Regions from separate parts of the Pseudomonas sp. AC136 genome, predicted to be linked through region 1. Evidence: riboswitches for the same ligand, from Rfam matches in the RefSeq annotation. Region 1 holds a riboswitch; each other region holds the start of a gene.
What was found. A riboswitch is a leader RNA that binds a small molecule or an ion and turns the genes downstream of it on or off. The one in region 1 is predicted to bind cobalamin.

Region 1 (2,256 bases):
ATGGCTTGGGCAGGGCCAGGCCCGAGGTTTCGATAAGAATTTGGTCAAGGTCGCCGCGACGCGCCACCAGCTCGCGCATCACCGGGAAGAATTCCTCCTGCACCGTGCAGCACAGGCAACCGTTGGCCAGCTCGTAAACGCGGCCGTTGGCTTCTTCTTCGGTGCAGCCGATGGTGCATTGCTTGAGGATTTCACCGTCGATACCCAGCTCGCCAAATTCATTGACGATCACCGCAATGCGGCGGCCTTCGGCGTTGTCGAGCATATGGCGCAGCAGCGTGGTTTTGCCGGCGCCGAGGAAGCCGGTGACGATGGTGACGGGGAGTTTGGCCAAGCTTTTCATCGAATGCAGCCCTGTTGGATACGCGCGAAATCGGATCGGCGGGCGGCTGCGACGGCTACAGCGAGCAGAGCGCTCACCGCAGAATTCGCCACCGGATCACCCCGCCCGGTTGTCGTGAATAGGTTCGAGGCAGGTCTCCTGGCTCACGACATGGCCCTTGATGCGGGCCGCTTTCCTCGCCTTCCCGCGCGTGGCAGTGGCACTGGAAGAAAGCCGGTCGTTTACAGTTGCGGGGGCAGCCGCGGCCTGGCTGTTCAGCGCACCGCGTTCCCTCTTAGCTCTGGCGCAAATACGCCGAGACCTCGAAGCGAGCAAGGCTACGCAGTGGTGGGGGATGGGTCAAATTCGATGAGGTCCGATCATCCAGCTTCTGGACATGGAAGCCTGCACGGGCGAGGCACGTCAGCGTTGACCTTTGCCGATGAAAATGGTGTTCTAGCGCGCTGTTTCAGGTGTCTTGCGTCGTCGTGCGCAAGGTGAAACGGGAAGTCGGTGCGCGCTCTGGTCGGTTCTGGAGCAGTTAGTCCGACGCTGCCCCCGCAACGGTAGGCGTGTGTTGAAACCCTTCAGCCATGCGAGCCCGGAGACCGGCCTGAATTCATACCAGTAGGCAAAACCCGCGGTGGGCGGGCGCAAGCCGGAAGTCTGAATGCGCTCGCATTCGGCTCCTCGTGCGTTCCCTTCTGCTACGTTTTCATTTCCAGTTCAGAGGGAACGGTCATGTCCAGTAGCACCCTTACTCATTCTGCCGAGGCCAGCGCCTCGCTTTCTCAGCGTCTCGTGGTCGCCATCGGCGCCGGCCTGTTGGGCGCGTTGCTGGTGTATTTCGCCGGTTTCTCCCATGTCGAGGCGGTACACAACGCTGCTCACGACACCCGCCACAGTGCCGCGTTTCCGTGCCACTAATTTCTGTGCCACCAAGTGTGCGTGCGACTGAAGAGACCGCGAAATGATTAAGCGTATTGCGCAAACCGCCGGGTTTGCCGGGCTGCTGGGTGCCCTGTTTCTGACCCTGTTGCAAAGCTTCTGGGTGGCGCCGCTGATTCTTCAGGGCGAAACCTTTGAAAGCGCTGAGCCCGCCGCCGTGCAAGTGGCGCCGGCTGAGCACAGCCACGAACCGGGCGCCGCCGCCCATTCCCATGAACACAGCAGCGAAGCGTGGTCGCCGGAAGATGGCTGGCAACGCGTCGCGTCGACCACGGGCGCCAACCTGGTGGTTGCCGTTGGTTTCGCGCTGATGTTGGCGGGCTTGTTTACCTTGCGCGCGCCGGGTCGTACCCGAGACGGTCTGTTCTGGGGCCTGGCGGGTTTCGCCACCTTTTCGCTGGCACCTTCGCTCGGTCTGCCGCCTGAATTGCCTGGCACCGCCGCTGCTGATTTGCAGCTGCGTCAGTACTGGTGGATCGGCACCGCAACCGCGACCGCCGTGGGCCTGGCCTTTTTGGTATTCGCCCGCCACTGGGCGGTGAAAGTGATCGGCGCTGTGTTGCTGGTGGTGCCACATGTCATCGGCGCGCCGCAGCCTGAGGTGCATTCGAGCTTGGCGCCCGAGGCGCTGGAGCATCAGTTCATCTGGGCCTCGCTGATTACCAACGCGCTGTTCTGGTCGGCCCTGGGCTTGCTGAGCGCCTGGCTGTATCGCCGGTTTGCGGGCAAGAGCGCGGTGTAACCCCCTCGTTGGTGCTGCGCAAGAACCCGCTGAAGGGCCATGCTCTCAGCGGGTTTTTTTCTTACCTACTCAGGCGTTTTTCTCTGTGCCTATCGTTGCGCCTTTTATCGCTGGAATCGGATGCCGCGCGGGTTGTAGCGAGGCTGAACTTCGCCAATTGCTGGAACACACCTTGGCCGCGCACGGGTTGGGCCTCGGCGACGTCGCCGGCCTCGCCAGCGTTGAACATAAACGTGATGAAGCC
Region 2 (2,256 bases), 2.7 Mb from region 1:
GCAATTGCTTGCGGTTGTCGCTGGCGGCGTGGAACGCGCTGGTTACTTCGTCGAGGCGCGCGTTGGCGGTGCGCAGGCTGTCGCCGATGCCGTTATTGCCGAGCACGCTTTCGGAGCGGTTGAGGGTTTGTTGCAGCCGATCGACCAAACTGGCGAAGCGCTCGAACAGCGCGCTGACATTGCTGCCCAGCAATTGGCGCACCTGGCCGAGGTTGTCGTTCCAGGTCGGCAGCAGGGCGCTAAGCAGCGGTTGGTTGTCCAGGGTTGGCGCGGTCTCTTCAACGTAAACCGGCTCGGTTACCGGCGCCTTGCTCGGCCTTACAAACACGCCGGCCAAGGCGGTAACCGCCAGACCGGCACCGGCCAACCACGGCATGGACACGCCCAGGCCAATCAGGCTGATGACAACTCCAAGGTAAAGCGCGCAATAGGCCAACACGGCAAATTCCCGACCAGGTTCAAGTTGGGTGAACTATAGGCAGCCGCGGCTAAGCGAAAAATCGGGGCACCCCCTACAGGCTTTGTAGGGGTTTCCCCTATACAGAAGTGCGCCGAGTTGGCGACCCCCGCCGAATTGACGCTCAACCTGCAACCCTCTAACCTGCCACCCTCGCTTCAGGTGCCGCCATTTGGCGGTGAAACAGGGAAGTCGGTCCCGCTTGTTTTGCACGTGTTGCGCGTACAAAAGAAACGGCACAAGCCGACGCTGCCCCCGCAACGGTAATTGAGCTGAACACCGCACTAGCCACTGTGTTGAACACGGGAAGGCGCGCTGTTCTGTTGGCCATCACTGGCCGCGCTCATTAGCCCGGAGACCGGCCTGTCGCAGTACCACGGCATTGCGGAGGGCTTTGTCTGGCGTCGGGTGATTGTCTGCAATCCCTGCGTCTGCCGTTCTCCGCTAGCCTCAACCAAGCCGTTGGAAAACCGCCGCCTCGCGCGGGCTTTCCCGGCCTGGACAATTGATGTTGAAGAGCTGAGACCGCAATGAGCGAATCCGCAGAACGCGACGCCCGCCACAAGGCGCGCATGGCCCGCAAAAAAGCCCTTATCGACGAGAAAATCGCCCAGGCCCAGAACGAATACGGCCTGCTGCTGGTGCACACCGGCAATGGCAAAGGCAAAAGCAGCTCGGCGTTTGGCATGGTCGCGCGGGCCTTGGGCCATGGCATGAAAGTGGGCGTGGTGCAGTTCATCAAAGGCGCGGCCAGCACCGGCGAAGAACGCTTCTTCCGCCGCTTCCCCGAAGAAGTCAGCTACCACGTGATGGGCGAGGGCTACACCTGGGACACCCAGGACCGCCAGCGCGATATCGACAAAGCAGTCGCCGCCTGGGCCGTGGCCAAAGACATGCTCAACGACCCGGCCATCGGCCTGGTGGTGCTGGACGAGCTGAACATCGCCCTCAAACACAATTACCTCGACCTCGACACCGTGCTCGCCGATATCGGCGGCCGCCCGGAATTTCAGCACGTGGTCGCCACCGGCCGTGGCGCACCGCCTGCGCTCATTGAAGCGGCCGACACCGTGACCGAAATGGCCATGGTCAAGCACGCCTTCAAGTCCGGCGTTAAAGCCCAGGCCGGGGTGGAGTTCTGATGCAGAGCCACGCATGCCCGGCGCTGTTGATCGCCGCACCGGCGTCCGGCCAGGGCAAAACCACCGTCACCGCTGCCCTGGCGCGCCTGCACACACGCCAAGGCAAACGGGTTCGGGTATTCAAATGCGGGCCGGACTTTCTCGACCCCATGATTCTCGCCCGCGCCAGTGGTGCGCCGGTGTACCAGCTGGATTTGTGGATGGTCGGCGAAGCGGAAAGCCGTCGCCTGCTCTGGGAAGCCGCCGCCGAGGCCGACCTGATTCTGATTGAAGGCGTCATGGGCCTGTTCGACGGCACGCCATCGGCCGCCGATTTGGCCCGTCACTTCGGCGTGCCGGTGCTGGCGCTGATCGACGGTTCCGGCATGGCGCAAACCTTCGGCGCCATGGCTCACGGCATGGCCACGTACCAGGCCGACCTGCCGTTCTCCGGCGTGCTCGCCAACCGCACCGGCAGCGCCCGGCATGGCGAAATTCTGCGCGACTGCCTGCCGCCTGCCATCAAGTGGTACGGCGCTTTGCCGCGCAGCGCCGCGATTGAACTGCCGAGCCGGCACCTGGGCCTGGTGCAAGCCGAAGAGCTGGAAGACCTGGACGCCCGTTTGGACGCCGCCGCCGACGCCCTGGCCGCCAGCGCCGACACCACGTTGCCGGCGC
Region 3 (2,256 bases), 570 kb from region 1:
ATCAGCCGCCTGGCCAGCCTGGTCAGCGATGCCACCCGCACTATCGAAGGCCTGAGCCAACACACGGTGGCGGTGCAGAGCATCAGCGAAACCATTCGCGGCATCGCCGAACAAACCAACCTGTTGGCGCTCAACGCCGCCATTGAAGCCGCGCGGGCCGGCGAGTCGGGACGTGGCTTTGCCGTGGTTGCCGAGGAAGTGCGCAACCTCGCCCAGCGCACCGCCGAGGCCACGCACGCTATCGCCCAGAGCCTGCACAGCATGCGTCAGCAAGCCGTGCAGGCGGTTGGCTCGATGCAGCAATGCCAAACCAGCGTCGGCACCAGCGTTGACCAAGCCACGCAGGCTAACCAGGCGTTGCAGCGCATTCATGAGGAGGTGGCGGGCATGCAAATGCAGATCGGCGAAATCAGCCGCGCCATGCAATCGCAGCGCGACCAAGCTCAAGCCGCCAATCTGCAAGCGCAAACCATCAGTTCAGGCGCGGGCCAAAGCGCCGAAGCCGCAAACCAGACCCAGCTCGCCGCCCGTGCTCTGGAGCGGTTGGTGCTCGACCTGCACAAAGCCGCCAGCCGGCTTGGGCAGGCAGAGCCAAGCGCGTAAACCGCGTTTGCTGCAACGCCCCACCCTCTTGACCCACCCCGCCGCCACCGCTACGGTGCGCGGCGTTTATCCACGCAGGTGCGTCCGGCTCACACGAGCCCGGCGTTAAACGGGAAGCCGGTGCGCTCCATAGGAGCCATCCCGGCGCTGCCCCCGCAACGGTAATCGACCGCAGCCACGCTGCATGCCCGATCGACACACCACTGGGTTGTTTCCTGGGAAGGTGATCGCGGCAGGAAAGGATGCCCTTTCAGTCGAGAGCCCGGAGACCGGCCTGCATGGAATCGACTGGTGTTGCGGAGGGCAGCACCATCAAGCGCAGGCGCCTTCAAGCGCCACGCTTGCCCATGCCCTCCTCAAAAATCTTTTGAGGAATACTCCATGAAGTACCGACATCTCGCCCTGCCCGCGCTGCTGCTGCCCGCTGTGGTGCAGGCGCAAAGCACTGACCAAGTGCTGAAGCTGCAAGAAATGGTCATCACCTCCGGCCGCAACGCCGAGCCGTTAGCGCAGGCCACCGCTGCTGCCAAGGTGTTCACCCGTGCTGACATCGAGCGTTTGCAGCCCCGCTCCATCACCGACCTGCTCACCCGCGTGCCTGGCGTGCAACTGGTGCAGAACGGTGGGCGCGGCAGCAACACCTCACTGTTTATTCGGGGCAGCAGCAACACTCAAAGCCTAATTCTGGTGGACGGCCAACGCATCGGTTCGGCCTCCGATGGCGGCGCCAGTCTGCAGTTTTTAAGCCTCGAACAAATCGAACGCATCGAGGTGGTACGCGGCTCGCGCTCGGCCTTGTATGGCAGCGATGCCATTGGCGGCGTGGTGCAGATTTTCACCCGTCGCGGCGACAGCGGCCTGCAACCGCGCCTGGCCGTGAGCGCCGGAAGTCACCAAAGCTGGCAGCGCAGCCTGGGCCTCAGTGGCGGCGATGAACAGACGCGCTTCAGCCTCAACGGCAGCCTCGACGAAACCGCCGGCAGCGACCGCACCGGCCAGTCCTACGATTCCGACAGCGACCACGACGCCTACCGCAACAAAGCCTTGAGCTTCAACCTCAGCCACCAATTCAACGAGCGCGTCGAAGGCGGCGTCAGCCTGCTGGACCAACGCGGCCGCAACGAGTACGACAACCCGTTCGGTCGCTTCGACATGAGCACCTTCCTCAGCTATCCGCAGCAGCCTTACACCGACTTCACCCTCAGCAGCGCCAGCGGTTTTGTCGACGCGCAGTTCAACGACCTCTGGAGCAGTCGCTGGGAAGTCGGCCACAGCGAAAGCCGGCAGAAAAGCCAAGACAAACTCAGCGACGAAGTGAGCGTGTTCAACACCTACCGCGACTCCGTGTCGTGGTTGAACACCTTGGAACTAGGCGAGCAGCACACCGTGCTCGCCGGGGTCGATTTCTACGAGGACCAATTGCACAGCAGCACCCAATACAACCAACAAACCCGTTGGAACCAGGCCGCTTTTGCACAACATCGTTTCCAGGGCGAGTGGTTCGCCACCGAGCTGGGATTGCGCCGAGACAAGAATGAACAGTTCGGTAGCGAGAACACCTGGAACGGCGCGTTGACCGTGCCGGTGGGCGACAGCACATCGGTGATCGCCTCCTACAGCGAAGGCTTCCGCGCACCGACTTACAACGAGCTG

Region 2: linked by a shared signal. The riboswitch ahead of cobO (cob(I)yrinic acid a,c-diamide adenosyltransferase) and the one ahead of ACZZZU_RS14915 (CbtB domain-containing protein) in region 1 are both predicted to bind cobalamin.
Region 3: linked by a shared signal. The riboswitch ahead of ACZZZU_RS17660 (TonB-dependent receptor domain-containing protein) and the one ahead of ACZZZU_RS14915 (CbtB domain-containing protein) in region 1 are both predicted to bind cobalamin.

What each region holds. Positions count from the first base shown of each region.
Region 1 covers NZ_OZ409865.1:3,371,964-3,374,219, forward strand. Annotated here, with positions in the region: gene cobW (cobalamin biosynthesis protein CobW) at 1-343, opposite strand, end outside; cobalamin riboswitch at 455-663, opposite strand; cobalamin riboswitch at 777-953, shown strand; gene ACZZZU_RS14915 (CbtB domain-containing protein) at 1,064-1,249, shown strand; gene ACZZZU_RS14920 (CbtA family protein) at 1,293-2,012, shown strand; gene ACZZZU_RS14925 (cobalamin biosynthesis protein) at 2,098-2,256, shown strand, end outside.
Region 2 covers NZ_OZ409865.1:702,892-705,147, reverse strand. Annotated here, with positions in the region: gene ACZZZU_RS03120 (methyl-accepting chemotaxis protein) at 1-376, opposite strand, end outside; cobalamin riboswitch at 601-838, shown strand; gene cobO (cob(I)yrinic acid a,c-diamide adenosyltransferase) at 988-1,599, shown strand; gene ACZZZU_RS03110 (cobyrinate a,c-diamide synthase) at 1,599-2,256, shown strand, end outside.
Region 3 covers NZ_OZ409865.1:3,945,174-3,947,429, reverse strand. Annotated here, with positions in the region: gene ACZZZU_RS17665 (methyl-accepting chemotaxis protein) at 1-603, shown strand, start outside; cobalamin riboswitch at 663-895, shown strand; gene ACZZZU_RS17660 (TonB-dependent receptor domain-containing protein) at 985-2,256, shown strand, end outside.